3 regions of the Pseudoalteromonas sp. SG44-17 genome follow, and region 1 is predicted to be linked to each of the others. Evidence: predicted binding sites of a transcription regulator. Region 1 holds the regulator's gene; each other region holds the start of a gene.
The links. Region 1 encodes FliA, which starts transcription of late flagellar genes. Its sites were predicted from a motif close to CTAAAGNTNNNNNNNNNNNNGCCGATA; they were not measured.

Region 1 (10,920 bases):
AAAACGTTTTTTTGCTAAAGATATGCGCACCGCACTGAAAGAAGTTAAAGATGAACTCGGTGTAGATGCTGTAATCATGTCAAATAAAAAATTAGCCAATGGGGTAGAGATTGTTGCCGCCGTTGATTATGAAAAAGCAGCCCCGAAAGCACCGGCACAACCACATGTTGCTAAGGCGCAACCGCAAACGAATGCTAACTTTGTTAAACCTGCGCCACAACGTGCGCAGCATGAGCCGCAAGCTGCGGTAGCTGATAGCTTACAAGCATTATTAGAGCGCCAATCACCGCGTCCACGCTCACCTGAGCTTGCGTCTATGTTTAGCCAGTCAGGCATTGATACATCTACTCAGTATCAACCACAGCAACAACATCAAGCACAGCAAGCTCGCCATGAACCACAAGCGCATAGTGATTTTGCTCGTCGCGATACTGCGCCGCGTCCACAAACGCAAGCACATAGCTTAGGTTTTGATGATGATCTAGAAAGTGGTTTTGATGATTTAGATACTCCGATGCCAACAAAAAGTGCAGCCAAAACAGATGAAATCACCGCTATGCGTGATGAAATGGCTGCGATGCGTCAATTACTTGAGTATCAGGTATCGGGTTTGATGCAACAAGATTTAGCGCGTCGCGATCCTACCCGCGCATGCATGATCGATCGTTTAGTTGGAATGGGTATCGACAGTGAAGTTGCAGAGCAAATGGCCTGCTTTATTCCGGACGATGTGTCACGTCAGCAAGCCTGGCAAGCACTATTGCAAATGGTTGAAAACCAAATGCATACTACAAATAACGAAATCCTTCGCCAAGGCGGGGTATATGCACTTGTTGGTCCTACTGGGGTAGGTAAAACTACAACCGTGGCAAAACTTGCAGCCCTTGGCGCACAAAAATATGGTGCAGATAAAGTTGCGCTAATTACCACTGATACTTACCGTATTGGCGCTTATGAACAGTTAGCTACTTATGGCCGGATCATCGGTTGTGGTGTAAAACAAGTTAAAGATGCCAATGAATTAGCAGAAGTTTTATATCATTTACGAAATAAGCGTCTAGTATTAATAGATACCGCGGGAATGAGCCAACGTGATTTACGTTTAACTGAGCAGCTAAATACATTAATGCGTAATCAACGTGTCGATATTCGCAATTATTTAGTGCTCAGTGCGACCGCACAAATTAATGTTTTACAAGAAACCGTAAGACATTTTAAGAAGGTACAATTAAGTGGCTGTATTTTCACTAAATTAGACGAATCATTAAGTTTAGGTGAGATTATTAGTATAGCGATTCAAAATCGCCTTCCAATAGGGTATCTTACTAACGGTCAGCGCGTTCCAGAGGACATTCGGGTCGCCAATGCAGAGAAATTAGTAAAAAAAGCAGAACAATTGTATTTAAAAAGAACAAAAGCACAACATTCACGACGCCAAGCAGTAGCGTCAAGCACAGTAGGGATGTATGATTAACACAGTATTAGATCAAGCAAGTGGCCTGCGTAAAATGAGTCAAAACAATAATAACGGCGTTAAAGTTATCGCTGTAACAGGTGGTAAAGGTGGCGTAGGGAAAACTAACGTCTCACTTAACACTGCGATTGCGTTGGGTCAGCTCGGAAACCGAGTGTTAGTTCTGGATGCCGATTTGGGTTTAGCAAATTGTGATGTGATGTTAGGGCTTCGGGTTGAACGTAATCTATCTCATGTACTATCAGGTGAATGTGAGCTCGATGAAATTTTAGTTGAAGGGCCTGCAGGAATTAAAATAGTACCAGCGACGTCAGGCTCACAAAGTATGGTGGAACTTTCACCATCAGAACATGCTGGATTAATTCGTGCTTTTAGTGAGTTGAATACCGAATTTGATATATTAATTGTTGATACTGCTGCTGGTATCTCTGACATGGTATTAAGTTTTTCGCGCGCAGCGCAAGATGTCATGGTAGTAGTATGTGATGAACCGACCTCAATAACCGACGCTTATGCATTAATCAAAGTGTTGAGTCGTGAGCATGGTGTGTATAAGTTTAAAATAGTTGCTAATATGGTGCGCAGTATGCGTGAAGGCCACGAACTATTTGCTAAGCTCTCAAAAGTAACGGATCGCTTTTTGGATGTCTCAATGGAATTGGTTGCAACAGTCCCTTATGATGAAAACATGCGTAAAGCAACTCGTCGTCAAAAAGTAATTGTTGATTTATTTCCAAATTCTCCAGCGGCAATTGCATTTAAAACATTAGCGACAAAAGCAGTTAAATGGCCTATACCTAATCAACCATCTGGCCATTTAGAATTTTTCATAGAAAAATTAGTAAACGGCTAACTATGACGGCATCGGTGAATAAAGCGATGGGATATCAATCGACACAAAATTTAAATGTGATTGTTGAGCGACATGCTTCTTTAGTTAAAAAAGTGGCTTGTCATTTGATCGCTCGTTTACCCGCGAGTGTGCAACTCGATGATTTGATTCAATCGGGGATGATAGGGTTAATTGAAGCATCAAAAAACTTTGATGCGACTAAAGGTGCAAGCTTTGAAACCTTTGCAGGCATTCGTATTCGTGGTGCGATGCTGGATGAAATGCGCCGAGGTGATTGGGCTCCTCGCTCAGTGCACCGTAATAGCCGCAGAGTTGCTGAAGCGATTAGTGAGCTAGAAAGCAGCCTGAATCGAGAACCTAAAGATAGTGAAGTTGCTGAAAAACTTGATATTACGCTAGATGAGTACCATCATATTCTTAGTGATGTAAATTCAAGTAAGGTTTTAGGTATAGAAGACTTGGGAATTGATGAAGATGTTATCACACCAGTGGGACATGATTTAGCACTAGACAAGCCCTTTAATAACGTTAAAAATGAACGTTTTAATCAATCATTATTAACAGCTATACAATCTTTACCTGAACGAGATGGGTTAGTATTGTCGCTTTATTATAATGATGAAATGAATTTAAAAGAGATTGGACATATACTCGATGTAAGCGAATCGCGTGTGAGTCAGATACATGGTCAGGCGATGATTAAGCTCAAAGCAAAAATCAATGACTGGATTAACTAGTAGTAAGTAAATATAGGTTCAGACCTCACCGGAGGATGTTTTGGATAAAAACATGAAAATTCTTGTTGTTGATGATTTTTCGACGATGAGACGTATTATCAAAAATCTGTTAAGAGATTTGGGTTTTACAAATGTACAAGAAGCTGATGATGGCTCAACAGCTTTACCGATGTTGCAGAATCAAGAATTTGATTTTGTAGTAACAGATTGGAACATGCCTGGCATGCAAGGAATTGACCTCTTGCGCGCTATCAGGGCCGATGACAGCCTGAAACACATCCCTGTTTTAATGGTAACAGCAGAAGCTAAAAAAGAACAAATTGTTGCTGCTGCACAAGCTGGTGTTAACGGCTATATCGTTAAACCATTTACAGCCGCAACACTGAAAACCAAATTGGAAAAAGTGTTTGAGCGTTTAGGTTAAATAAATAGGAGAGGCTTATGTCAGCACCAGCTGCGCCTCAGATCAGTTTAGAACAAGCCCGGCAGCTTGTGGTTTACCTTGAAAATGGTGAACAAGATAAAGCTGATCAGTTAATTATTGATGCGGCGTCAAAAGAGCAATCAGAATTATTTGCCGAAGTAGGCAAACTTACGCGTCAGCTTCATGATGCGTTGAAAAATTTTGAGCTTGATACACGTTTAGCTGATTTGACCAAAGACGCACTCCCCGATGCTAAGCAGCGTCTAAACTATGTTATGGAAATGACAGAGAACGCTGCTAATAAAACCATGGATGCTGTAGAAGCAAGTTTACCAATTGCCCAACAGCTTGCAGATGATATTTCAGACATTAAACCCACTTGGGATCGTTTAATGAATCGTGAAATTGAGCTAGGTGAGTTTAAAACATTATGCCACAGCTTAGATAAGTTCATGAATAGCTCGCAAACTAAAACGGATGAGTTGCAAGGACTCATGACCAATGTCTTGATGGCACAAGATTTTCAAGATTTAACAGGTCAAGTGATCCGTCGAGTGATAGAGCTTGTCAGAGAAGTAGAAGACAGCTTGATCCACTTGTTGACAGCATTTGGTAGCCAAGATGATAGCGAAACAAAAACAATAGCACCAGTCATTGAAAAACCGCCTGCTGAAAATACACTTGCAGGCCCTGAAGGGCCAATTATTGATAAAGAATCTCGTGATGATGTTGTCTCAGGACAAGATGATGTTGATGATTTATTATCAAGCTTGGGCTTCTAAGAGGAGAGAACTGCATGAGCTTTGAAGTCGATGAAGATATTTTACAAGATTTTCTAGTAGAGGCTGGAGAAATTCTTGAGCTTTTGTCAGAACAGCTGGTGGAGCTTGAAAATAACCCAGATGATACCGAATTACTCAATGCAATTTTCCGTGGTTTTCATACGGTAAAAGGCGGCGCAGGTTTTTTAAGCATGACTGAGCTAGTTGACGCTTGTCACGGTGCAGAAAACGTTTTCGATTTATTGCGTCAAGGTGTTCGTAAGGTTAATTCTGAGCTGATGGACGTGATCTTGCAAGCGCTCGATACTATCAACGAAATGTTTGCGACCATCCAAAGCCGAGAAAAACCAGAACCTGCAAATCCAGAGTTGCTGGCTGTTTTACATAAATTGGGATTGCCGCCAACTGCTGAAGAACTAACTGGCGCTGCTGAGCCTGCAGACGATACTCCTGTTGTTGATGCTGATGCTATTTTAGATGATTCTGATGATCCATTTGCATTTGACTTGTTATTTGATGGTCAAGTTGATAGCGATAAAAAAGATGTTCAAATCGATGATATATCAGAAGATGAATTTGAAAGTTTGCTAGATGAGCTGCATGGAAAAGGACAAAGTCCTGTAACTCCAGCAGTAACAGTTAGCAATGAGTCATCAAATAGTGATATTACTGATGACGAATTCGATAATTTATTAGATGAATTACATGGTGTTGGTAGCTTTGGTTTGGTCAGTAATAAAGATGCTGCAAGCACCGAAAATACTGCGCCTAAACCGCCCCAAGCGTCATCAGAGCCAACTAAAAGTAATAGTCCAGACGAGATCAGCGATGATGAGTTTGAAGCATTATTAGATGAATTGCACGGTAAAGGGAGTGCACCACAAGCAGTTGCAGATACTGAGCCAACACCCGCTCAAAAACCAGTCCCTCCCCCAGCACCTGTTGCCGCAGCTAAACCTGCGCCTAAACCAGCAGTGTCTGAGCCTGCGAAAGCGGCTGAAAAGCCAGCTCCAGCGACAGCTGTTGCGAAAAAATCAGTTCCACCACAAGCTGATACCACTGTGCGCGTTGATACAAAACGCCTTGATCAAATAATGAATATGGTCGGTGAACTTGTGCTAGTGCGCAATCGCCTAGTCAGTTTAGCAACCAATACTGAAAGTGAAGCGATGGGTAAAGCCATTTCAAACCTTGATGTAGTAACTGCGGACTTGCAAGGTGCGGTGATGAAAACGCGGATGCAACCGATCAAGAAAGTGTTCGGTCGTTTCCCTCGCGTAGTACGTGATTTAGCCCGCAGTTTGAAAAAAGACATCAATTTATTGCTCGTGGGTGAAGAAACTGATTTAGATAAAAACTTAGTTGAGGCACTGGCAGATCCTTTAGTCCACTTGGTGCGTAACTCTGTAGACCACGGTATTGAAATGCCTGATGTGCGTGAAGCGGCAGGTAAAGCAAGGACTGGGACTGTAACTTTATCAGCATCGCAAGAAGGTGATCATATTTTGCTTACCATCCGAGATGATGGTGCTGGTATGGATCCCGAAAAGCTGAAAAAAATAGCAATCAATAAAGGGGTGCTTGATCACGAGCAAGCTGCTCGATTATCTGATACAGAAGCCTATAACCTTATTTTTGCACCAGGCTTTTCCACCAAAGAACAGATCTCTGATATTTCGGGTCGTGGTGTGGGTATGGATGTGGTGAAAACCAAAATTACCCAACTAAATGGTTCTGTGAGTATTCAATCTGAGCTAGGTGTAGGTACAATCCTAGAAATTAAAGTTCCGTTAACGTTGGCTATTTTGCCGACATTGATGGTGGTTGTCGGTGAGCAAACATTTGCATTACCACTGGCTGGTGTTAATGAAATATTCCACCTAGATCTAACTAAAACGAATGTAGTTGATGGCCAATTAACCATTATTGTTCGTAAGAAAGCACGACCGTTGTTTTATTTAGAACATTGGTTAGTCAAAGGTGCTGACAGATCATTACGCAAAGCTCAAGGCCATGTTGTAATTGTACAAATAGGTACGCAACAAGTTGGTTTTGTAGTGGATTCATTGATTGGTCAAGAAGAAGTTGTTATTAAACCGCTTGATGCTTTACTACAAGGAACACCTGGTATGGCAGGTGCAACGATCACGTCTGACGGTGGTATAGCGCTAATCTTAGATGTTCCAAACCTGTTAAAACATTACGCAGGTTAGTCCAATTCTTATCTTATTGTGAGAGCTATATATGGCTCTCACAGATAAAATTTACATAGAGTATGCCAATGGCAGTTAAAGTTTTAGTTGTTGATGATTCAAGTTTCTTTCGCCGCAGGGTGAGCGAAATACTCGAGCAAGATAAGGATATTGAAGTAATTGGTTTTGCGGTAAATGGCAGAGAAGCGGTAGACAAGACAAATCAATTGCGTCCAGATGTAATCACTATGGATGTTGAAATGCCTGTGCTTGATGGTATTAGTGCTGTAAAAGAGATCATGGCAGCAAATCCAACCCCAATTCTGATGTTCTCTTCCTTGACCCGTGATGGCGCAACAGCAACCTTAGACGCACTTGATGCGGGTGCTTTAGATTTTTTACCGAAAAAATTTGAAGATATTGCTCGTAATAATGAAGATGCGATTAAGTTATTACAAAATAAAGTAAAAGAAATTGGACGCAAGCGTCTATCACGCTTCAGTAGGCCGACACCGACACCTTCCGTTTCTGCAGGTACAACAAGTCGACCTGCGATAACTCAACCTGATAGAAGTTTTAACCGCAGCACAGCGCCCGCTTCGAACATTGCAGCTAATACACGTGCTTCGGGTAAGAAATATCAAATAGTTGCAATAGGCACCTCCACAGGGGGGCCTGTCGCACTGCAAACTATTTTGACTAAGTTGCCGGCCAACTTCCCACATCCCATTTTGTTAATACAGCATATGCCAGCTGCGTTTACGCCAGCATTTGCCGCTCGTTTAAATGGCTTGTGCAAAATAAAAGTAAAAGAAGCACAACAAGGCGACCGATTAATGCCAGGCGTCGCTTATCTAGCGCCAGGTGGTCAACAGATGCTGGTTGAGGGACGAGGTGGAAATCGCACGTTACGTGTTTTTGAGGACGACAGTGCGCGGATCACTTATAAGCCCAGTGTTGACGTTACTTTTGCTAGTACAGCCAAATCTTTTCAAGGTGATGTGTTAGCTGTGGTACTTACAGGCATGGGCGCTGATGGACGAGATGGTGCAAGAATGCTCAAACAAGCCGGCGCCACTATTTGGGCGCAAGATGAAAAAACCAGTGTGGTATATGGTATGCCACAGGCGGTTGCTAACGCTGGGCTATCGTCGGCAAGTATCGCACTTGAAGAGGTTGCTAATCGGTTAGTTCGAGAAATTGGTTGTGGATAAGTTGTCGTTTCTAGGCCTGTTCGTTGCACTTTTGGCGATTGGCTATGGTTACTCACTAGAGGGTGGGGTTGTAAGTGCTTTATTTAATGGCCCAGCACTAATTATTGTATTGGGTGGTACGTTAGGTGCTGTAATGCTACAAACACCGGCACATACGTTTAATAAAGTCTTAAGAATAAGTCATTGGGTGTTTTTTCCTCCAAGTCATGATATCGACAGAGCAATTGAGCAAGTTAAAAGTTGGTCACAAAAAGCTCGCCAAGAAGGGTATTTAGCGCTTGAAGAAGTAGCATTAACACATCCAGACCCGTACGTTGCCAAAGGCCTGAGTTTATTGATTGATGGTAACAGCGAGCAAAAACTTAGAGATGCGTTAGAAATTGATTTATTGTTAGAGAGGGAACGTTTACTTGAAGCCAGCCGGGTATACGAGGCGTTGGGCGGTTACAGTCCTACTATCGGTATATTAGGTGCAGTGCTTGGTCTGATCCAAGCAATGTCATTTATCACTGAGCCTGAAAAGTTAGGTGCGGGGGTTGCGACGGCTTTTATCGCGACCATCTATGGGGTTGGTTTAGCAAATTTACTGTTTTTACCCATGGCTAATAAGCTAAAACAACAAGTAGAACAAAAGATGCTGTTTCATGAGTTATTAGCTGAAGGAATTATTGCAATGAGCCAAGGTGATAGCCCTGTCAATATTGAGCTGAAACTTGAAGCGTATCGTGTAGAGCGTCCAAGTCAGCTACAAGAATAATTATTATGATGCGCCGTCGACTTCGTCACTCATCGACCAAAAGTCAGCATACAGAACGTTGGCTAGTGTCGTACGCCGATTACATGACTATTATGTTTGCATTCTTTGTAGTGATGTATGCGATTGCGATTAATAAAGAAGAAAGCTTCCAAATTTTATCTGATTCGCTGGAGCAGGTTTTTGACAAGTCAGCTCGTCAGTATAGCCAAGAAGGTCAAGGTGTGACCGGTACTGGTTTATTAACCGACAGAGTAAGCCCAGAAAAAGAACTGTTGTTTGGTGAGAGTATTCAAAAGCAAGAAGTTGGCCCGCAGTTACTTGATGGCCAAAGCGACACCAGTAACATAAAACAAAAACACTTAGGTAAACCGCTAGATAGTTTATTAACTAAATTACAATCAGCTTTGATCGATGAAATACGCGATGGCGAAGCAAGTTTAGAGTTACACCAAGACTGGTTGATTATTGAGTTAAGCTCAGGAATGTTATTTTCCAGTGGCAGTGCTGTGGCGCATCAACGCGCGAAAGCAGTAATAAAATTAGTGAACGATATTATTGCTCCTGTAGATAACTACGTCAGAGTACGTGGTTATACCGATAATGAAACTATTCATAATGAAATGTTTCGTTCTAATTGGGAGCTATCTGTTGCAAGAGCGACCTCTATTTTAGTCGAACTTGATGCATTGGGTATCAACCCTGCGCGAATGGCCATCGAAGGTTACGGTCAGTATTCTCCTTTTTCCGATAATGATACAGAGCAAGGGCGCGCTGAAAATCGTAAAGTAGTCGTTGCATTATCAAAATATGGTTTACCACCCAAGCCCATTGTATCAATCGAGCAATCAGCAATAGAAACTGAAGCTGAGCAGCCAATTGAGTTGCCAAGTGATGATAACACTATTAAAGTGATCCAACTCCCACACGGTGGTATACGAATTACAACGCGCAACGAACAAAAATAAGGTGTGATGTGAAAATTTGGACGGTAGCAAATCAAAAAGGCGGAGTAGGGAAAACGACCACGGCTGTGAGTTTAGCTGGTATATTAGCGCTGCAAGGAAAGCGGGTATTACTGATTGATACCGATCCTCATGCATCTTTAACGTATTACTTTGGCATTGATTCAGAAGATTTAGAAGTTAGTGTGTATGATATATTTGCCCGTGGTAACACCATGGCAAGTGAAGAAATATTGCAAGCTTTGTGTCCATCGAACATAGACAACTTAGATATTCTTCCTGCAACTATGGCTATAGCGACACTCGATCGTAGTATGGGTAATAAGACCGGAATGGGGCTTATCTTAAAAAAAGCCTTAGCAAAAATTAGTGAGCATTATGATTATGCTATTTTAGATTGCCCGCCAGTGTTAGGTGTCTTAATGGTTAACGCATTGGCTGCAAGTGAGCGCATTTTAGTGCCAGTACAAACTGAGTTTTTAGCTCTCAAAGGGCTTGACCGAATGATGCGGACCATGGAATTAATGCAAAGCTCGCAATCAAAGCAGTATCAATATACCATTATCCCTACAATGTATGATAAGCGCACAAATGCATCCCTTGAAGCATATAAGACATTACAGCAAACGTACCAAGAAAAAGTATGGCCAGGGGTAATACCCGTAGACACTAAGTTCCGTGATGCAAGTTTAGCTCAACAAGTACCGATTCAGTATTGTCCACGCTCAAGAGGTGTTTATGCTTATCGCGCATTACTCGATTATTTGATTGAACAAGGTTAATGAATGAGTAAGCAATTATTTGCTAATGAAAAAGTAATGACCCAGTACTTGGGGGCTTTACTGTGCGAAGACGATGAGTCAACAGACTTACACCCGGTTGCAAAATTACTCGAACAAGTTCCATCCACAGAAAGTAGCAATAAAATGCCACTAAAGGCATCGCAGCAAACGATTGTGCAGCCAAACGCACTTGATGAGCCAAAGACGAGCCTTGAGAAAGAAATACCAGCGCAAATTACACCGCTCCTTGAGAAACCACAGATCCAAGCTAATATCAAAGATATAGCTAAAGTGAGCGAACAGTTAAATATTGCTAAAGACAAGACTCCTGTACAGCGTCAAGAAGATTATTTTGACGGCGAGTTTCAGGCGTTATTCTTTGAAGTGGCAGGGCTGACTCTCGCTGTACCATTAAAAGCATTAGGTGGTATTCATCAATTAGGTGAAGTTAATCAGCTTTTTGGTAAACCCAAGTGGTTTAAAGGAGTGATGCTAAATCGTGATGAGAATCTTAATGTAGTCGATACTGCTCGCTGGGTGATGCCAGAAAAGTATACCCAAGAGTTAGAAGACAAATTAAACTACCAATACTTAATTACTTTAGGTAATAGCCAATGGGGATTGTTGGCTGAAAAGCTAGTTAATAATATTACACTACGTAGTGAAGATGTAAAATGGCGAGCTAAAAGTGGCAAGCGGCCTTGGCTTGCAGGTGTAATTAAAGAAAAAATGTGTGCCTTAAT
Region 2 (10,920 bases), on a different contig from region 1:
TGGCAAACGTCGTGGCTTTGGCTTTGTTGAAATGGCAGAGCTAGATGCTGATAATGCTATTGCAAAATTAAACGATAGCGAGTTCCAACAACGTACATTGAAAGTTCGTGAAGCAAAACAAAAACAAGATGATGAATCTAACTCTTTTCGTTCTGAGTCGGATCAATCAGCGTAACTAGCTCCACCGGTTGCTTATCAACATAAATAGAAGCCGTTGCGTAATAACGTAGCGGCTTTTTCTTGCCTGTACAATTAGCATCAAGCTCATCACTGCAATCTATATTATGCTCTTTCAGTATTGCACACACCCGTTTGGCTATTGCTACGCCGGAATCAAGTAATAATACAGTGCTGTTAAAATACTCATTCAAACCTTTTGCTAAAATTGGGAAATGCGTACAACCTAACACGACTACATCCACTCTATTATCAATAGCGAGACTATCGAGCTCTGCAACTAGTTTGTCTTGGATAATCTTTTTACTTTGATATGTTTGTTCCGCCAACGTTACAAGTTCAACACTTGCATATAAATGTACTGTGACAGCTTGACCATGCTGGCTTATCAACTGTTGTGTATAACTACTTTGTACTGTTGCTGGTGTGGCCAATAAGGCAATATGCTGTGACTTAGATAATAAAGCGGCGGGTTTAATTGCAGGTACTACACCGACGATCGGTATCGTGGTTAATTCGCGAAGCGCGCTCAGTGCTGAAGTAGATGCGGTATTACAAGCAATAACTAACACATCAACGTGTAATTGTTGTGTTTCTATAAAAATTAATAATCCGGTGAGGCGCTGAATTATGGTTTGTTGACTCAGCTTTCCATAAGGTAGGTAGGCGTTATCCATAAAATAACTATAAAGGCCATCAGGTATGTATTGCTGGATATGCTTCAGCACTGTGGTACCACCAATGCCCGAATCAAAAACCATGATATGAGGTGACAAACAACTCGCTCCTTATAATAACTAAGCTGAGCAGTTTGCCACGCGGTGTACTGAAAATAAAGCTTATGCTTCACTCTCTAGTGCTGCTGAGCGCAATTTATTCATTTGCTCAAACATTGATTTTGTATAGTCGACTAATTTGCCTATTTCCTCTTGGTCTTGATTTAACCATTGTAAAATGCCTGACAGTTCATTTTGCAAACCAAGATCACCCGCTTTATTAAAGGCATTTTTTAGATCGTCATTAAATGGAGCTATTTTTTCAGCCACAGCTTTCTCTGGTGTTGGTTTATTCTCTTCATAGCCTTTTATCGCTGCAAACGTTTTAGTTTGCTTTAAGTCCATTGAAAACGCGACTAGCTGTTCGTTGCCTAAGTTGAGCTCTTGTGCTTGTTCAAAGGCTTGTTCCAAATCACCACCAAAAAATGTTTTACTAACATTTTGCAAGTCTTCCATCATTGCATTAATAGCCTTTTGTTCATCTTCGTTTAAGTCACCATTTACTGACATGCTAAATGATAACTCCCGCGATTGTGATGATGCACTGGCATAGCCTTCATTTTGACCATTACGCTGATAACTACTGGCTGATTGCTGTTTAAATGCATCAGCAAAACTAATACTCACCTCGTCACCTTCTGCAGTGGTGAAGTTATACTGAGCATTATTACTTAAACTTAAATACTGTGCTTGAGTAACACTGACAGAATCCGGTTTAGGGTTAAATAAATCCTCTTCAAACTCATCCAGGCCATTAAAAATACCTTCTTTGGATTTTTCTATGCCCTGCTCAATTTCGTCGTTTAGAATACCGGTATCTTTTAATTCACCATAAGCATCATCAATACCTGTTTGCACACCTTTGCGTGCATCACTAAGCATACCTTTGAGTTTTTCATTATCGGCTCCATTGACTTGCGCTTTCTTAACGGCACCAGTTACAAAGTCCAAAACGTTTTTGACGATTTCTTCAAAATCAAATAGTGGCTTGTCTTTTTTCTCTTCCGCGACAGGTAAGCCTAAAGCCTCAGCCATTTTGTCACCTAACACTTTTGCTGCTAATTCTTTACCACGTTGCTGGTAACTATCTTGAGGCGACTGTATTGTAGGTTGCTGTAATGCAGCTTTGTTACTGTATTTATTGACGTTGTTGTTTGGAACAAAGCCAAAGTTGCCAATTTTCATGATCCGACTCCTATTTTTGCTTACTTAAGTATCGGCCCAAAAATAAATAACTAAAGTAAAATGTACAAAAAAACAGCATTTGCTATTACTCAAAATTAGGGCCTGTTGACCTTTAAGGATTAAAATTTGTTCAACCTCGGGGCGATTTAATCGCGGCGCGAGATTTGTAACCTAGTGGGCTAAGTAAAAATTGAGCAACAAAGAGTTAATCGCCCCTAGGCAGAACCCTTCGGGCAGCGCGCGTTTGGCATTTATGCTACGTTATCGCCTATTTATGGGGAATAACCACACTACATAGGCTCTGCCTTGCCTAAAAACCAAACGCACAGCTGCAAAATTAACCTAGAAAGATAAACAGACCCTAGACAAATAATCCCTGCCCCCTACAATAGCGCCGATAAACAGCATAATGAAATAAGGTAGTAGGTAATGGCGGTTATAAAGATCGATACAACAGGATACGACGCACAGTTAAATGAAAAAGAGCAACGTATCATTGCGCAATTCCAACGCTTTGGTGTTGAACAATTAGAAGTCTTTGCCTCTGAGCCAATTCATTACCGTCAACGCGCTGAATTTAGAGTATGGCACGATGGCGATGAGTTATTCCACATTATGTTTGATCAAGCCACCAAAGACAAAATCAGAGTCGATGTGTTTGACCCTGCAGCGCCGCTAATTGGGGAAGTAATGCAGGCAATGATCGATAATCTTAAAGGCTGTGAAGTCTTGCGTCGTAAATTATTCCAAATAGATTATCTTTCTAGTTTAAGCGGTGAGATTTTAGTGAGTCTGCTTTATCACAAACCACTCGACGAAGAATGGCTAGCAGCTATCAAGTCACTAAAAGAATCATTGAGTGAGCGCTTTAAAATTGATTTTATTGGGCGTGCTCGCAAACAAAAAGAAGTACTCGGTGATGATTTTGTTACTGAGCGTTTAACAGTTAATGGCCAGCAACTTATTTACCAACAAGTTGAAAACAGCTTTACGCAGCCAAATGCTAAAGTAAACATTAAGATGCTGGAGTGGGCACAAGACTTATGTAAACCACTAAAAAATGATTTACTAGAGCTCTATTGTGGTAACGGTAACTTTTCAATTGCCTTAGCTAGTTCGTTTAATCGTGTATTAGCAACCGAAATTTCTAAATCGTCAGTACACTCAGCGCAGTATAATATTGCTAAAAATAACGTAACTAACTTAGATATCATTCGTATGTCGAGCGAAGAGTTTACTCAAGCTATGAAAGGCGAACGAACCTTCTCACGTTTAGAAGGGATTGACTTAAGCAGCTATGATTGTCAGACCATTTTAGTTGATCCGCCGCGCGCAGGCATGGATACACTAACATGTGATTTGGTGGCTAACTACGAGAGTATTATTTATATCTCATGTAACCCTGATACGCTAGAGCGTGATTTAGAGCACCTAACTCGCACTCATGAAGTTAAACGGTTTGCGATTTTTGACCAATTTCCATATACCCACCACATTGAATCAGGGGTATTTTTACAACGTAAATTGTAAAGTATCTATGCCAGTGCTTTTACTAGCGCTGGCATTTGCTGCTCACTAAAGACTTTAATACCATTCTTTTCTAATAGCGAAGCCGTTAATCCCATTCCAACCACCTTAATACCACTGTGCGAGCCATCGTAAATTGTATTACGACCACAAGAAGGACTTGATTCCTTTAATAGCGCAAAACAAATATTGTACTGTTGGCAAAGGCGTAATGCTTGTTTTGCACCTAGCTGAAATTCCGGTGTCACATCATCACCAGTATTGGTAATCACTTTACCGTTGACGATTTCAGCAGGATCTCTAGGAGTGGATAAACCACCAGCAATCTCAGGACAAAAAGCGACTATACGTTCCTGCTGCTGCCATGCGATAAGCTGAGGATGGAGTAACTGTTGTCCGCTACCATCGTAGCGCACGGGAGCACCAAGTAAGCAACTTGAAACCAGTATTTTATGCATTTCTTACCACCTGCAACAAAAAAGCTCCGCGTACGGAGCTTTTTTACAATAAACACTAAACCGCTCTATTTAGCAGCTAAGTAATTAATCAATTTGCTAATATCTTCAGGCTCAGTAATACCTGATTCACGACCTAGGTTAAGCTTATATTTACCATTTACGATAAATGTTGGTACACCACGCAGTGCCCCCTTATCTTTATAGTAATCTTGGTCACGCTTCATTTTTGAACTCATAGTGCGTACTGAAAAACTTTTATACAGTTTATCAAACTTATCACCGTCAACACCTTGCGCGACAAATACATCTTTAACATCAGCTAATTCATTAAACTTAGCACGTTTAACGTGAACATGATTAAACATAGCAGCAATAATGGCATCTTTTTGTGGTAGTACTTCAGCTGTTGCAAGTGCCTGTGAAATCATTTGTTGATTTTCAGGATCACGCACACCAACAAAATCGACGTGGCTCTTTTTAAACTCAATACTTGTATCAAGTTTAGGTTTAACCTCAACTAATAGAGCTTCGTAGTTATTACACGCTGGACAATAAAATGAGAAAAACTCTTTTACCTCTGGCTTTTTACTAGCGCGCTCAGATACTACATCATAATGCACACCTTCTTCATAAGTTGTTGGTGCTGCATTCGCGGCTAATGGTAATAAAAGTGCCAGCAATCCTGCTTTAACTAATTTGATCATCGGTAAAAACTCCAAAAATTATTGTTTTAATAGCTTATTGTTGTAATAAAAAGGCAACTAACTCATCAAGCTGCTCTTGGCTCTTGATGGTATTGATATTGATTTTATATTTATCATTAACGATAAACGTTGGTACACCGGTTAAGGCTCCCATTTGTGAAAACTTATTTTGCTTGTCTTGCATGGCTTTTTCCGCCGCAATCACAGGCATGCTGGCAATATCTTTATCAAAGGTATCGCTATCAATACCATTTACTGCAAGTAATGCTTTGACGTCTTTAATGTTATTGAGTGGAGCACGTTTTATATGAATGCTGTCAAACATTTGATCTGCAACTTGCTCACCTTTGTTATGCTGTTTAGCGATGATATATGCATAGCTCAAATTACTTTGCACTTCTGGCGCTAAACCACCTAAAAAGTTGACATGGTTTTTTACAAACTCAGTACCTGCAGGCAAGCTTTTTTCCATTGCTTTAGCTACAGCTTCAAACTTAAAACAGTGCGGGCAATAAAATGAAAAGAACTCTGTTACTTGTGAGGTTTTACTTTTTTCAATTTTTAGTACGTCATAGTGCTCACCAGCTTTAAAATCTGCAGCCATCGCAGCAAAAGGTAAACATAACAGTAGTAAACTCAATTTTAGTTTTTTAAGCATTGGACTCTCGTTTCAGATATTTTTAATAATTAGTTAGGCAGCAACTTCAGCGGCGGCTCTTGAAGTGCAGAATACTGCTCTTTCAGCGCTAAAATTTGTTGCTCCCAGTATTTGTCATCAGCAAACCATGAAAAGTTCCGCGGAAATGCCGGATCTTCCCAACGTTTAGCTAGCCACCCCATATAATGAATCATACGCATTGCCCGTAATGGTTCAATTAATTTGAGTTGAGTGTGATCAAAATCACAAAATTCTTCATAGGCAGTCACTAAGGTATCTAACTGTAACAGTTGATTGTTTCGATCGCCACTAAGCATCATCCATAAATCTTGAATCGCAGGCCCTTGACGACTATCGTCCAAATCAACAAACATCAACGCATCACCGGCCCACAGAATATTACCGGCATGGCAATCACCATGTAAACGTATAGTATCCACCTGCTGGTAAAGCGATTTCGTTTTAGCGATCACCATATCCAAAATAGTATAAAACGCGGTAGTTAAACTGCTAGGCACCAGATTACTGTTTTGTAACTGAATTTTAGCTGTATCTAGATACTCGTCACACCCTATGACCGGACGTTCGCTAAAAACATTGGCTTTAGCTGCTTGATGCATTCGACCAATCAAGCGTCCTAACACATCTAACTGATCAAGATTATCAACTTCAAAGATGCGCCCCCCGACACTTGGGAACAAAGTAAATAGATAACCATTATGCTCAAATAAGCTTTCGCCATTACGCTGTATCGGCGCAACTACAGGCACTTCAGCATCAGCCAATTCAAATGCAAAGCTATGCTCTTCGAGTATTTGTGCCTTACTCCAGCGCTCGGGGCGATAAAATTTCACCACATAACGTAGGCCATCTTCAGCTTTGAATTGATAGACACGGTTTTCGTAACTATTCAGTGCTAATAAGCCAGACTCTGCGTAAATACCAATACTTTCGACCGCATCTAAAATCGAATCCGGGGTGAGGTCAACAAAACTAAATTTACTCATAATTCTCATCAATTATAAAAAAAGCGGGAAAATCCCGCTTTTTATTTGTTATCAGTGTACTTAACTATCGCGCTTTAAAGAAGTTACTCGGCTGCGAAATTTGTGAACTTGGATTGTCCACTGGCGATAATACAAAATTAAACTCGGTCATAGGCGCTTTCAAATCATACGGATCCATCACCAATGATAATGGCACGTTATGCGATTCGCCCGCTTGCACGGTAAAAGTTTGCTTACCTATGTACTTAAAGTTCTCCAGTCCTACCACCTTAATATTAAAGGTTTGCTCGTATTGTGCTTTGTTGATCACTTTAAGTGTGTAGGTATTTTCGACAAGCCCATTAAAATCGACTCGATAGAGTTGATTTCGATCGCGAATAATATCTAAGTCCATTGGCTTACGCATCACAATATTCGTTACCAGCGCTGCGCTGAGCACCACTAATATAACAATATAACCAATAATCTTAGCGCGCAGAGGATTGGTTTTATTCTCTGGCGTTTCTAGGTTACGCTCAGTGGTATATGAGATAAGCCCGCGCGGATAATTCATCTTATCCATTACTCCGTCGCAGGCATCGATACAGGCGCCACAGTTAATGCATTCAGCTTGCAGACCATTGCGAATATCGATCCCTGTTGGGCATACTTGTACGCACAAATTACAGTCAATACAGTCACCTAAGCTAAGCTCTTCTCGATCTTGTTTACGACTACGTGGCCCACGATTTTCACCACGTTTTTCATCGTAGCTTACTGTGAAGGTATCTTTATCAAACATTGCAGATTGAAAGCGCGAATACGGGCAGATATGCAAGCACATAATTTCGCGCATCCATCCAGCATTACCATAAGTACATACAGTAAATACGATAATGCTAACCAGCGCATAGCCACCTACATCAAAAGTAACAAAATCCGGTAACAGCTGACGAATAGGTGTGAAATAACCAACAAAGGTAAGTGCGGTGTATAAAGAAAAAGCTATCCAACCTGTATGCTTGGCTGTCTTACGCCAAAATTTATCAAAGTCCATTGGTCGCTGATCAAGCTTCTTGCGTTGATTCGCTGTCCCTTCGAACTTTTCTTCAAACCAAATAAAAATAAACGTCCAGACTGTTTGCGGGCACGTATAGCCACACCATACCCGACCGTAAAAGGTGGTCACTAAGAATAACGCGAATGCAGCAAGCATCAGAATAAAAGCAAGAATAGTAAAATCTTGTGGCCATAGAGTTAGCCCAAAAATGTTATATTTTTGACCAATGAGGTCAAATAACACAGCTTGTTGGTCATTAAAGTTTATCCATGGCAGCGCCATGAACGCCAACATACCAAGAAAACCAATGCGCTGTCTTAATAGTTGATGTAACCCTTTAACCGCACGTACATAAATGCGATTGCGGGGATTAAATCTATCCTGTTGAGCATAGAGATCGGGCTTTTCGATCTTGACCTCACTAGGAATATTTTTTACTTTTATTTGCTTGTCCATCGAAGTTCCTCAACGCCGCTTGGAGAATGAAAGTCAAACAATCATATAACGCTATTTAGATAGCTAACAACTAAGCTTACATTTAAAAATAGTGCAAACTGAACTACTGTGCTGTAAAAGTTCAGAGATTTCTGAAAAATCTAATTGTTCTCTGTCATTATACCAACTCTCCTCAAAAAAGCTGATATTCATTGATAATAATTTATTCACCTAACTTGCTTGCTTTACAAAGGGGCATTTTATTACACTGGTGCCTAATTCGTACCCGTTCAGATCAAAGTTTACTCACATATGAAAAAATTCCTTGTACTAGTTGTAGTGATACTTGCGTTATTCACAATTGATCATCCAATGATAAAAGAACCTCGAGAAAAGTTATTAGGAGAAGGTGTAGGGCTATTAAGTAGTGCTAGCAACATTAACCGTGGACCCGCTGCGAGCATGGCAAAAAACCGCATCAAGTCAGAACTAACACTTTCAGAAAGCGAGTTAGAGTATTTAGAAGAAACCATGCAAACTGATGAACAGCTGCAGCTATTCCATACTCGTTACTGCCGCAGTAAAGATCTCAACTTATATTTTTATGAAGATCGTTTAAATACAGTGTGTGACATCGTCTCAACATCATTGGCTGAGCGCAGAGGTAAATAGTGGATTTTTCAGCTTTAACAAAAAAAAGCAGCGCATCGTTTAACCAACATAAAAACCTACTGAAGAAGCTGGCGAAAGGGCAAACGGTTAAATGTGAAGTATGCCAAGGCATATTAACGTTAGATTTAAAGACTCAGCAACCCGGCCAAGGGGTTGCTAAATGCCCTAAGGGCTGTACTGAAATTGTGTTGGATTTAGCATAATGCTAACTCCAACCATCTTCTTCATCTGCGTACAAACCACTTTGCACCGCGATAATTTCTATTAACTCAGCAAATCCTAATGCAAAATCTCCCATTAGTTCATACTGTTGCTGGCATAGTTGTATTTCACTAAGCTGATTTTGCTGGGCAATTGTTGTGATAAGCTGGGGCTCTAAAGCAAAAAAGCCTAAACTGGCGTAAGCGGTTTGCAATGCATCAGTTAAGTCTGTTGTCAGTGCATCAGCTTGCATTAGCTTATCAATATACACCTGTGCTCCCTGAACAAAACCCTGACACCATTGCTGGCATTCATGCAAATCTAGGTAGCTGTCGTCTTGATCACTCACCTGTAAACTTACAGGGAGCTTAAAACCTGTTTCATAAACTTGCTCACTGATCTGATGATACAAAGCCATAAATGCAAATAATGTTTGTTCTTCTAGCTGGCCGTGTGCATCTGGCACTATCTGCTCAAGCCACTCGTGTACGTCTAATGGCTCAGGAGAGCAAATAACCGCAAATAAGTAACCTTGGCTCTGCACAAATGTCATGGCGCCATTGCGGCTCGCTAAATACGTACTTAACTGCTGGCCATGTTGCTGTGTAAATTCAGGAATTTGCATAAAACAATTCAGCCTTGTTTAAAAATTTAATGGATAACGGCCATCACTATCTGCACGGCCTAAAAATTTGGCGGCATCGTGTACTTCTTTTGGTAGTGATGCTTCTGGCTTGATATATCCAGCCACTTTAAAGTCCATGTTTGCTTTTAAGGTTGCATCAGCCGCTAAGCCTAAGCGGTTTTCAGGATCAACTAACACGGCTATATCGCCCGACTTACAGCTTAACTTGCCACTTAATGGACCAACGCTAAACCAGCCAGACAATCCTTGCACATCGATGTTTGGACTGGCGATTTCACCTTTTAATGCATCACAATAAGGCGCTCCTGAGAGATATTCATCTAACTCAACAATTACTCTGCCTTTAGCATTAATAGGTAATGGCAACTGCAAACGCTGCATCGCACGTTCAACACTCAAACGCAATGTAGCATCATTTAATGCAACTACTTGATCAAGTAAACCATAACTAAAGTCACCGCGTCCTGACAGTTCACTGGTCTGTCGCGGATCACCAAACTTTACACTGCCTGTAAGCTGTCCGGTGAATAATGCCCAACCAGAAATATCCCAGTTTAAATTATTAATCTGTTCATCTTGATAGCGCAGCTGCATGATTCTACCCTGCCAAATGCTACCCGATGCTTTACCTATTTGCAGATCTTTAGGTAGATAAGGATTTGCTAAATTAAGCGCAACTGCAGCTGGCGTTTTTAATAGTGCAAAAAAGATAAAACCGAAGAAAAATATTACTATAAGAATCGCTATTTTTTTCATTCTTTACTTCTCTAATACCAGTCGGCTAACGCGCACGTAGCCTGGTTTATCATCGCGACTGAGATCTAAATTTTCAATCAATACGCCTTTAGTGTTTACCAGTTCATCAAGCCATTCTATGAGCTTATTAAACTGTACCGAGTCGATGGTTAATCTTAATGAATTATCGCTAGGCTGCATTTTGCTTATGGTTATATCGTAGCGAGCGCGGCTAGCATTAACTATTTGACTCAAGTTTTGGTCACTTGTAACAGCACGCGCACTACCCGCTTTGAGTTTAACAATACTGTTATCAACCCACGCTAATAATTCTTGCTGTTTAACTTGGTTTTTTTCAGCTTCAGTTATCGCGTTGTTTAGTGGTCTAAAAATACCCATAACTAATATAAAAATAACAAAAATAACCCCAGCGACCATCACTAACTGTTGCTCTTGCTCTTTTAAGCCACGCCAATGTTTTAAAAGTTGTTGTTTCATGCAGCACCTCGTAGTTTTATTTCACCGACTACAAAGTCGCCATCATTATTTAATGAGCCTTGGTCTACAGTTAATCCGCGTTGTTCAAGAATTGCTTTAACTTTGCCAAAGGTTTGAAAATCTTTTCCGCGAGCACGAACTCTAAGTTCATTGCGACGTTGATCATAACGCAATGTCTCAGGAGTAAACTCTTGCACTTGGC
Region 3 (10,920 bases), on a different contig from region 1:
TATCTGATGATGATATTACCGTAGTTTATGTACCAGGTGCGGTAGAATTACCTTTAGCGGCGAAACGCGTTGCAGCAAAAAAAGAGTATGATGCAATCATCGCTTTAGGCGTTGTGATCAGAGGTGGTACACCACATTTTGATCTTGTCGCTGGCGAATCAAATAAAGGCTTAGCGCAAGTGTCGCTTGAGTATGATATCCCGATTGCATTTGGCGTATTAACCACTGAAAGCATTGAGCAAGCGATTGAACGCGCTGGCACTAAGATGGGCAACAAAGGCGGCGAAGCTGCTTTAGGCGCACTTGAAATGGTTAATGTGTTAGATAAAATTTAAGTTTAAGGAATTTTTGTGAAACCAGCAGCAAGACGTAAAGCACGTATCTTAGCACTTCAAGCCGTTTATTCTTGGCAATTAAGTGGCAATGCCATTGCCGATATCGAACAACAAATGTTGATCGAAAACGATGTGACTAAAATTGATGTTGAATACTTTAAAGATCTTTCGCGTGGTGTTGCTATAAATCATAAGCAACTAGACGAAGCAGTATCGCCACATTTAACTCGTCCATTTAACGAGTTAGACCAAGTTGAACGCGCTATTTTACGTTTAAGCAGCTATGAGCTGAAATTCCGTGAAGATGTACCTTATAAGGTTGCTATCAACGAAGGTATTGAGCTTGCTAAGATATTTGGCGCTGAAGACAGCCATAAATTTGTTAATGGTGTACTTGATAAAGCGGTAAAGCATTTACGTAAGTAATGCGACCGTAAAAGGAGAGCCGGCATAGGCCGGCTTTTTTGTGTATGAAGGAATTTGAATTAATAAATCGCTACTTTAAAGGTCGTGGCATAACTCGTCGCGATGTTAATTTAGGGATTGGTGACGATTGTGCATTGGTTACTGTTCCTGAAAATTGTCAGTTAGCGATTACCACCGATACACTGGTAGCAGGCGTACATTTTTTTGATGACATCGATCCGCGTGCATTAGGCCATCGTGCTCTTGCCGTAAACTTAAGTGATTTAGCTGCTATGGGGGCTGAGCCTACGTGGGTTTCGGTTGCTTTAACGTTGCCAAATATTGATGTTGAGTGGCTGGAAGAATTCACCGAAGGCATGCATGAAATCGCAGAGTATTTTAATGTTCAAATCATTGGTGGCGATACCACGCAAGGGCCGTTAACAATTACTATTTGTGCTAAAGGTACAGTGCCTGCAGGTAAAGCACTGCGCCGAAGCGGTGCTAAAGTAGGTGACTGGGTTTATGTTACAGGGCCGCTAGGTGATGCCGGGCTTGCGATTGAAGCTCGTAAGCAAGATATTAAGATTGCTCCAGAGCACTTAAGGTACGTTAATCAACGATTTGATTACCCAACTCCGCGTGTTGCTGCGGGGCAAGTATTACGCGGTTTAGCATCATCAGCGATTGATATCTCAGATGGTCTATTGGCAGATCTTGGACATATTTTAGCTCTGTCGCAAGTTAGCGCTTGTATTGATGTGAATAAAATACCAACCTCGGATGCATTGCGTGCTACTTTAGAACGAGATCAACAACTGCCGTTTATCCTCAATTATGGCGATGACTATGAGTTGTTATTTACGGTACCTGATAGCAATAAAAGTATGCTGGAAATGAAATTGCGCCAGTATGGTGTAGATGCAGCCTGCATTGGACAAATAAAAAGTGGTGAAGGCGAAGTTGAGCTGATGCTCGATGGCGAAAAATTAGCATATGATGATGCTGGTTTTGAACACTTCACCAAGGAGTCGGTTTGAATAAACCTGCATTATTTAATTTAAAGCGCCCTCATCAATTTTTTGGTTTGGGCTTTGGTTTAGGGTTAGCGCCTAAAGCGCCGGGTACGTTTGGTACCTTTGCTGCGCTACCGTTTATTTTTACTACTATGTATTTCCCGTTGTGGTTACAAATTGTATTTGCGGTGGTTATTAGTATTTTTGGTATATGGGCATGTGGCAAAACCGCTGATGATCTGGGAGTACATGATCATCCCGCGATTGTATGGGATGAAGTTGCCGGATTTTACATTACCATGATCGGAGCTGCATTAAGTTGGCAGTCTTTGTTAGTGGGTTTTTTGTTATTTCGTTTTTTTGATATCGCTAAACCAGGTCCTATTCGCTTTCTTGATAAGCGGGTTCATGGTGGTGTAGGTATTATGGCGGATGATGTTTTAGCTGGTATATTTTCTTTAATTTGTGTTCAGGCATTGTTTAAAATGGGTTATTTGCCCTTTTAACCTTAGTTTTGCAACGAGGTATTGACGTTATGATGCGATTTTTATTGGTTATTATTGTGCTGTTCTGCAGTATGCCAAGTAAGGCGTCAATTACCGACTATGTTGTAAAACAATGGAATATGCAAAATGGCTTACCATCGCAGTCACTTAAAAGTGTCGTGCAAGATAAGCAAGGCTATATGTGGCTGGGAACTCAGTTTGGCCTCAGTCGCTTTGATGGCAATACATTCACTAATTACAACACCTTAAATAGTAATTTTTTACCCAGTAACGGCATTAATAAATTACTTGTCGATAGCGAAGGCTATTTATGGATTGGTACTAAAGATGGTATTGTGGTCATCGATCCCACCACTATGGCAGCGCAAGAGTTTAGTGTAAAAGGCCCTGTACGCGATGTTATCGAAGATGCGAAAGGCAGTATTTGGATAGCAGCGAATGGCCTGTACTTTGTATCTCGCAATCAGATCAATGTCAGCGCAGTGCATGACTTACTAGTCCCTGTGATGAGTGCCAGTTCAGTAAAGCAGATTGTTGGTACTGTCAGTCAGCTGGCATTATCGCCAGAAGGGATCTGGCTGGTGAATGAACGATACTTGCTACGGTTAACTAATTCCTCCTCTGATTTTGCAAAGTTACGCTTAGAACTAACTGCTAAGGTATCGATACCTGAGCGTTTAGCACAAACGATTATTCACGATTTAGCATGGCTGGAAGGAAACTTATATTTAGCGTCAGAGCTCGGTGCTTACTTTTTAGATTTAGATGACGAGTTAAGGCCTTTTCCACTTCCCAATGCGAATAACTCAGCGGTTTATAAATTTATGAGTGACTCAAATGGAGCACTGTGGATTTCGACCTATGGGCGCTTACTGTTTCGAGACAACTCCGGCGATTGGCAATGGGTTGAACCGAGCCAACTTGACCAAAGTATTTGGTTTGCTGATTTATATCGCGATAATGATAATAATATTTGGCTTGCGAGTTTTAGTGAAGGATTATGGCTTGCGCACGAAGGCAGAATAGAACGTCACTCAGCTATATCACAAATGACCGAAGCGGTTATGGCCATTAGCCAAGCGCCCGATGGGAGATTGTGGGTCGCTAACCGCAGTGGTGTAGGCTACTTTGATTTAGATAAAAACTTTATCAATCAAATCCCAAGTAATCAATACGGACGTGCAGCCGTGCATGATTTACAGTTTGATGGCTCACGGTTATATATCGCCACTGGGCGTGGTGTGTATATTTATGAAAACAACACCTTGTTCACTGTCCCTGGACGCGCTTTAAAAGATAACCCGGTGTTTGCGATTAGTCGCTCCAGCAAAGGAGGCTTTTGGCTTGGTACTGGCCGGGGTATGTATCGGCTTAGTTACGGTGGTTTAACCCCATTTGCTTATAACGCATTTTTAGGCAGTAAGTTTATTACTTATGTCGTTGATGAAGCTAATTTTGGTTTAATTGGCACTAGCAAAGGCGCTTACTACTTTACTGATCGTGGTATTGAAAAAATTGGCGATCAAACGAGTCTTGAAAGTGCTTATGTTACAAGCATCTTAAACATTGATGGAGTTGGTATATTAATCGGCTCATTAAATGATGGTTTATTTTATCGAAGCACACAAGGGCATTGGCGTCAGTTAGATGCTACCAATGGCTTACCTTACGGTTCTATTTTTAGTTTACGTTATGATGAAAAGCTCAAGCGCATATGGGTTAGTACCATGAAAGGTGTCTACCGAATGCCGGTTGAGCAGTTTAGTAACGATATTGAAAGCTTAAAAGTAGAGCAGGTTATTTCGTCATACGATCGTCAACTAGACGGTAAGGCCAGCCAGTGTTGTACCGGCCTTGGCCATGATGCTGTGGCGGAGTTAGGCAATTCAATGTGGTATCCGAGCCTACAGGGGGTCGTGGAGATCCCTAAAGATATTGAGCTGTTTGGCGTTAAACCATTACAGCCAAAGGTTGAGAGTTTAAATACTGGGATACGTAAACTTGCAACAGCTGCATTAGGGCGTAATCCTGAATTAGAAATCGATGAGCGTGATATCACCCTTAAATACACTGCGATAGACTATTATGCACCGACCAGTATTGAGTTTCGCTATCGTTTAACTGGTTTAGACAGCGATTGGCGTTATGCTAATACCCGCCGTGAAGCTATTTATACCAATTTACCGCCTGGTGCATTTTTGTTTCAACTTGAGGCTAAACGACAAGGTGAAGGTTGGCAAAAAGCGCAAAGTACGGAATATTCATTTGTAGTACCAAGACGGTTTGATGAAACAATTTATTTTCGGCTGTTGATCACTGGTAGTTTTATTTTATTATTTTATTTAGTGTTTTGGGTATTTAGAAAGCAAGAACGCCGTAAGCAAACCGCGCTTGAAAGTTTAATCACAGAACGCACCGGGGAGCTGCGCCAAGCTAATGATAAGCTTAATCAAGTTAACTCTCAGCTAAAGCTTATGAGTCACTCTGATGAACTTACTGGGCTGAGAAGCCGCCGCTTCTTATTTGATCAACTACCAAAAGATATAGAGCACTTCCAGCGTAACTCACAATCATTACAAGCGCAGGGGAAATCCTTGGTGTTGCTAATCATTAATTTTGATAATTTTAGCCGCATTAATGACGCTTATGGACCGATTGGTGGTGATAGTTGTTTGCAGCAAATGGCTGCATTGCTTAACTCTCGTACGCAAGGATCCGATTATGTTGCCCGTTGGAGTGGTGATGAATTCTTGTTACTGCTACGTGACTTTAAACGCACTGCAATCGACAGTTATGTTGCACAGCTGTGTAAAGTAATTGCTGATCACACATTTAAGTTGCCCAGTGGTGACAGTATAAACTTGACTGCATCGATTGGCTTTTCATTTTACCCATTACCATTATTAGGTGGTCAGGTTATTGGTTGGGAAACCTCTGTCAACTTAGCGGATATCGCGCTACATCAAGTTAAAAAGCGCGGTGGCGATGGTATTGCAAACATCACCTTTGATGAACAGTTAGATGCCTTTGAATTTGAGCAAACCAATAATGTTGAGCAACAACTGAGCGTATTACAAGCCAATGGTTTAGCAGATATCAAAGTGTGGATGCGCTAGCTCTAATCACGTGAGAATAAAAAAGGAGCCAGCGGCTCCTTTTTTTATTAAATAGGATGTTAGCTTATAAAGGCTTTGATTGAGGTTAAGATACCTTGTTCACCTAAGCCCATTTCATCATGCATTTGTTCTTGTGTTCCATGCTTGATGAACTCATCAGGAATACCTAAATTAAGGATGCTTACTTTTGCTTTTATAGCTGCTAAATATTCATTAACAGCAGAGCCTGCACCACCAACAATCGCGTTATCTTCAAGGGTTACAATGACGTCATGATCGGCTAATAAAGTGTCGATTAGTGCGCTATCAAGAGGTTTAACAAAACGCATATCAACGAGGCTGGCATTTAATTCATTGACTGCCAGTTGAGCGTTTTCAAGTAAAGTACCAAAGGATAAAACTGCGATTTTAGCGCCTTGTTTAATCACACGACCTTTACCAATTTCAAGCTCGGTCATTTGCTCGCAGATTTCAGTTGTGCCAGCACTACCACGAGGATAACGAACTGCAACAGGGCTGTTACAACGATAACCAGTGTACAGCATTTGACGACATTCATTAGTATCACTCGGTGCCATGATAATCATATTGGGGATACAACGGATAAAGCTTAAATCGTATGCGCCTTGATGAGTTTCGCCATCAGCACCAACAATACCAGCACGGTCAATTGCAAATAACACGGGTAAGTTTTGCAGAGCAACATCGTGAATAAGCTGATCGTAGGCACGTTGTAAAAAGCTTGAATAAATAGCGACAACTGGTTTTAAGCCTTCGCAGGCAAAACCTGCGGCTAAAGTAACCGCGTGTTGCTCGGCAATGGCAACATCAAAATATTGCTCAGGGTATTCTTTTGAAAAACGCACCATGCCTGAGCCTTCACGCATAGCCGGGGTGATTGCCATAAGCTTTTCATCTTGACTTGCCATGTCACACAACCAATCGCCAAATACTTTAGAAAAAGTCGCAGCGCCTGGTTTTGATTTTGGTAGGCTGGAAATCGCAGGGTCGAACTTAGGTACGCCGTGATAGCCTATTGGATCTGCTTCTGCTGGTTTATAGCCTTTACCTTTCTGGGTTTTGATATGCAGTAACTGCGGCCCTTTTAGGTTACGCATATTGCGCAGTGTATCAACCAACATGTTTACATCATGACCATCAATTGGGCCAATGTAATTTAAGCCTAACTCTTCAAAAAAGGTGCCTGGGATAACCATGCCTTTTAAGTGCTCTTCCATGCGGCTGGCTAATTCTTTTACTGGTGGCACGCCAGATAGCAGCTTTTTACTACCTTCACGAATGTTAGTGTAAAAACTGCCTGATAAGATACGAGCGAAATGATTAGTTAGTGCACCGACATTTTCAGAAATCGACATTTCGTTATCGTTTAATATGATCAGCATGTCAGATTTAACATCACCTAAGTGATTCATTGCTTCAAACGCCATACCCGCGGTAATCGCACCATCACCAATAACCGCTACTGTTTTTCGTCCTTTGCCTTCTTTTTGCGCCGCAATTGACATGCCTAAAGCAGCAGAGATCGAGGTGCTTGAATGGCCAACACTAAAAGTGTCGTAGTGGCTTTCTTCACGAAATGGAAACGGATGTAAACCGTCTTTTTGGCGGATCGTGTGCATTTGATCACGGCGCCCTGTGAGAATTTTATGTGGGTATGCTTGATGGCCTACATCCCATACTAAGCGATCTTCAGGGGTGTTATATACATAATGAAGCGCTACAGTAAGCTCAACTGTGCCTAAACCTGATGCTAAGTGACCACTACTTTGCGAGACTGAGTTTAGTAAGTAATCACGTAACTCATTACTAAAAGCAGGTAATTTGTCTTGCGCTAAATCACGCAACTGGGCTGGTTCGTCAACCAAACCTAATAATGGATACTTGCTACTATCAAGTGTCATGATTTTTAATACATCCTTCGCTAACCAGAGGTCATTATAGCGTAATATTACTCTGATTCTTTAGTTATTTTGTACATCATTACTTGCTCAAGCTAGAGCCTAGAATTAATAATCGCGTTCAACAATGTATTTTGCCAAGTTTTCTAGCTCAGAAGTGTCAGCATCTATTGCTGCTAACGCATCGAGTGCGCATTTTAGTAATGATTGTGCTTTTTGTTTTGCACCTGTAAGCCCAAGTAGAGCAGGGTAGGTCGCTTTATTTGCTGCAACATCGGAGCCTTGTGGTTTACCTAAGACTTGGGTATCACCTTCGATGTCAAGAATATCGTCTTGCACCTGAAAAGCCAGTCCAATTGCATCACCAAACTGTTTTAATTGTAATAATGTTTGTTGATTTGTATCAGCTGCGCATAATGCACCTAAAGTAATTGCACAATTTAACAAAGCACCTGTTTTTAATTTATGGATACGTTCGAGCTCAGCTAAATTGACTAATTTGTCAGTCGCTGCAATATCCAGTGCTTGACCACCGACCATACCTTCAATACCCGATGCTTTGGCAAGTGCTGCAATCATTTTTAACTGTTGCTGTGCAGGAACGTTAAATGAATGGTTAGCAATTAAATCAAACGCTAATGTTTGCAGCGCATCACCAGCTAAAATAGCATGAGCTTCGCCATAGACAATATGGCAAGTCGGTCTACCACGTCGCAGGTCGTCGTCATCCATCGCGGGTAAATCATCATGAACTAACGAATAACTATGAATACATTCAATAGCAGCAGCCAACACGTCTAAATCTTGTTTATTTGCGCCAAGCATTTTTCCCGTGGCATACACTAAAAATGGCCGTAATCGTTTACCGCCATTTAAAACGCTGTAGTGGGTGGCTTGTTTGATGCTTTGCTCGGTATCGAGCGGTTGCTCAAAATACCGATTGAGAGTGGCTTCAACATCTTGTTGAGCACATTTTATTTGCTCTGTTATTAACACCCGTTATTCCAAATCATTATCAAAGTTAGTAAGTGGTGACTGACTATCACTACCCATTAAAATCGCCACTTTTTGTTCAGCTTGTTGTAACTTACTTGAAGATGCGCCAGCTAAAGCAATACCGCGTTCAAACTGTTTTAACGATTGCTCAAGGGAAAGCTCTCCTTGCTCCATTTCTGTGACGATTAAGGATAATTCATCAAGCGCTTGCTCGAAGCTTAGGTTCTCTGGTTTTTTCGTCGCCATACTGATTTAACTTAGATGATAGAAATGTGAGGCCAATTTTAGGGGGAATGCTAAACTAGGTCAAAGGGTGATGCATTTTTTTTGAATAATTAATTGTTTTCTTGCCACTTTTAATTATTTATACCTTTGCTTAAACCTTGCAGGTTATCAATGGTAGCTTAAAATGCCAAATAGGGTTGAAAACTTTCATTTCATTTTTTTCATTAAATGGTTTAAGTAATTCAATAGATTGCCGATAAGCTGTTAATAATAAAAATTTGTTGCTGGTAGCAACAAAGCATCGATTCCTCTGGAGGGGTAAGTGGATTTAGCAACCATTATAGGTATTCTCGGAGCTATTGGTCTTATTGCTATGTCAATGGTACTAAGTAGTGGCGGCGAAGTGGCTATGTTTTATAACACGCCATCGGTGGTTATTGTTTTCGGTGGTTCGATTTTTATAGTGTTATCAAACTATACGATGAGTCAATTCCTCGGTATCGGTAAAGTCGCAGCTAAAGCCTTCATGTTCAAAATAGAGTCACCTGAAGAGCTTATCGAAAAAGCAGTTGAACTTGCAGACTCGGCCCGTAAAGGCGGATTTTTAGCACTAGAGGAAGCAGAAATACCCAATGCGTTTATGCGTAAAGGGGTTGATATGCTTGTTGACGGTCATGACGCTGATGTTGTTCGTGCCACCTTGCAAAAAGATATTTCTCTTACTTCTACTCGTCATGAATCTGGGGCCGGTTTGTTTAAAGCGCTTGCCGATATTGCGCCTGCGATGGGTATGATCGGTACTTTGATTGGTCTAGTTGCGATGTTGTCGAATATGGATGACCCTAAAGCGATTGGTCCTGCGATGGCGGTAGCGCTTTTAACAACATTATATGGTGCGTTTTTAGCAAACGTGGTGGCAATTCCTATCCAAGTAAAATTGGAATTGCGTAAAGACGAAGAAGCAATGAATCAGCGGCTAATTTTAGATGCGGTATTAGGTATACAAGATGGCCAAAACCCAAAAGTCATCGAAGGTATTTTGAAAAACTACCTAGCTGAATCAAAACGAAAAGTGGATACTGAGGAGTAAGCATGTCAGATCAAGAGTGCAAGTGTCCACCACCCGGGTTACCAGCATGGATGGGTACCTTCGCGGATTTGATGTCACTATTGATGTGCTTCTTTGTACTTTTACTCGCGTTTTCAGAAATGGATGTACTTAAATTTAAACAAATCGCAGGCTCAATGAAGTTTGCCTTTGGTGTACAAAATAAAATAGAAGTAAAAGATATTCCCAAAGGAACATCCGTTATCGCGATGGAGTTCACCCCAGGTAAACCTGAACCTACTCCAATCGAAACCATTCAACAGCAAACTGTCGAAATGACCCAGCAAATGCTTGAGTTTCAGGCTGGTGATGAAAGCTCAGCTGGCGGTCGTCAAGAGCAACGCGGTAATAAGCGTGGCGGTGAGTCACAAAGTACGGCGCAACAACAAGCATCAGAACAATCTATTTCTGCAGCTGATCAAGAGCAGGTTAATGAGTTAGTTAAAAAGATAGCCCAGCAATTGGAACAACAAATCATGGATGGTGCTGTTGAGTTGGAATCATTAGGTCAGCAAATTATTATTCGTATTCGTGAAAATGGTTCATTTCCATCTGGGAGTGCATTTTTACAACCTAAGTTTAAACCAATTATTCGTGATATAGCTGCGTTACTAAAAGATGTGCCAGGTGAAATTACGGTGTCTGGTCATACTGATGATTTTCAAGTTTCGAATGAGCTGTATACCAATAACTGGGATTTATCATCGAAGCGTGCAGTTGCGGTTGCAACTGAAATGCAAAAAGCACAAGGCTTTGATAAAACCAGAATGGTTGTTGTCGGTCATGCCGAAACTCGACCACTTGTTCCAAATGATTCTGATGCGGATAGACGACGTAATCGCCGCGTGGAAATTTCAATAATGCAAGGCAAGGCTAAGGAATCAGATCCGATAGATGTGCGTTAAGATGCTTGGCAAAGTACCTAATTTAGCTTAAAGTAGTTTTTTAACAAGTGTAACGGAGTGTCTGATGAAAAACGTTGATAAATATAGCTATATGCCGGGCAATGGTGATGGTGACGATGATAAAAAGCCAGACTAGCTAATGCCTGATTGGTTTATAAGTGCTATATCAATACTAACTAAAAGCTGGGTGTTTATTTTAAGCCCAGCTATTTTTGTTTTTTATCTTCGCAAAGATTGGCTTGCTTTGCGTTTTACCTTAACGACTGCATTATTTTTTTTATATGGAACCTTGATACATAATAGCCTTAGAGAGTTAGATGACCCTTATATTTGGCGTTATGTAGTTTGGGCTTTTAATGATATTGCTTGGATGGCTTTGATTGCTTACT

Region 2: a site for FliA is predicted at 2,168-2,194, ahead of H5182_RS20335 (DUF5610 domain-containing protein). Genes of this name have one in related genera too.
Region 3: a site for FliA is predicted at 8,751-8,777, ahead of pomA (flagellar motor protein PomA). Genes of this name have one in related genera too.

Annotation. Positions count from the first base shown of each region.
Region 1 is NZ_JACJEV010000009.1:58,365-69,284, forward strand. It holds gene flhF (flagellar biosynthesis protein FlhF) at 1-1,474, shown strand, start outside; gene H5182_RS08745 (MinD/ParA family protein) at 1,467-2,327, shown strand; gene H5182_RS08750 (RNA polymerase sigma factor FliA) at 2,354-3,064, shown strand; gene cheY (chemotaxis response regulator CheY) at 3,105-3,488, shown strand; gene H5182_RS08760 (protein phosphatase CheZ) at 3,506-4,270, shown strand; gene H5182_RS08765 (chemotaxis protein CheA) at 4,285-6,483, shown strand; gene H5182_RS08770 (chemotaxis response regulator protein-glutamate methylesterase) at 6,552-7,676, shown strand; gene H5182_RS08775 (flagellar motor protein) at 7,669-8,433, shown strand; gene H5182_RS08780 (flagellar motor protein MotB) at 8,439-9,398, shown strand; gene H5182_RS08785 (ParA family protein) at 9,407-10,177, shown strand; gene H5182_RS08790 (chemotaxis protein CheW) at 10,181-10,920, shown strand, end outside.
Region 2 is NZ_JACJEV010000046.1:652-11,571, forward strand. It holds gene H5182_RS20325 (RNA-binding protein) at 1-175, shown strand, start outside; gene murI (glutamate racemase) at 138-953, opposite strand; gene H5182_RS20335 (DUF5610 domain-containing protein) at 1,017-2,138, opposite strand; gene trmA (tRNA (uridine(54)-C5)-methyltransferase TrmA) at 2,568-3,668, shown strand; gene H5182_RS20345 (DUF523 domain-containing protein) at 3,674-4,123, opposite strand; gene H5182_RS20350 (thiol:disulfide interchange protein DsbA/DsbL) at 4,189-4,827, opposite strand; gene H5182_RS20355 (thiol:disulfide interchange protein DsbA/DsbL) at 4,862-5,485, opposite strand; gene H5182_RS20360 (serine/threonine protein kinase) at 5,515-6,492, opposite strand; gene ccoG (cytochrome c oxidase accessory protein CcoG) at 6,557-7,987, opposite strand; gene H5182_RS20370 (hypothetical protein) at 8,279-8,638, shown strand; gene H5182_RS20375 (hypothetical protein) at 8,638-8,841, shown strand; gene H5182_RS20380 (UPF0149 family protein) at 8,844-9,464, opposite strand; gene H5182_RS20385 (type II secretion system protein N) at 9,483-10,241, opposite strand; gene gspM (type II secretion system protein GspM) at 10,245-10,718, opposite strand; gene gspL (type II secretion system protein GspL) at 10,715-10,920, opposite strand, start outside.
Region 3 is NZ_JACJEV010000004.1:4,777-15,696, reverse strand. It holds gene ribE (6,7-dimethyl-8-ribityllumazine synthase) at 1-335, shown strand, start outside; gene nusB (transcription antitermination factor NusB) at 351-761, shown strand; gene thiL (thiamine-phosphate kinase) at 806-1,780, shown strand; gene H5182_RS04200 (phosphatidylglycerophosphatase A) at 1,777-2,262, shown strand; gene H5182_RS04195 (ligand-binding sensor domain-containing diguanylate cyclase) at 2,292-5,378, shown strand; gene dxs (1-deoxy-D-xylulose-5-phosphate synthase) at 5,438-7,300, opposite strand; gene ispA ((2E,6E)-farnesyl diphosphate synthase) at 7,406-8,293, opposite strand; gene H5182_RS04180 (exodeoxyribonuclease VII small subunit) at 8,297-8,539, opposite strand; gene pomA (flagellar motor protein PomA) at 8,841-9,608, shown strand; gene H5182_RS04170 (flagellar motor protein MotB) at 9,611-10,531, shown strand; gene H5182_RS04165 (hypothetical protein) at 10,671-10,920, shown strand, end outside.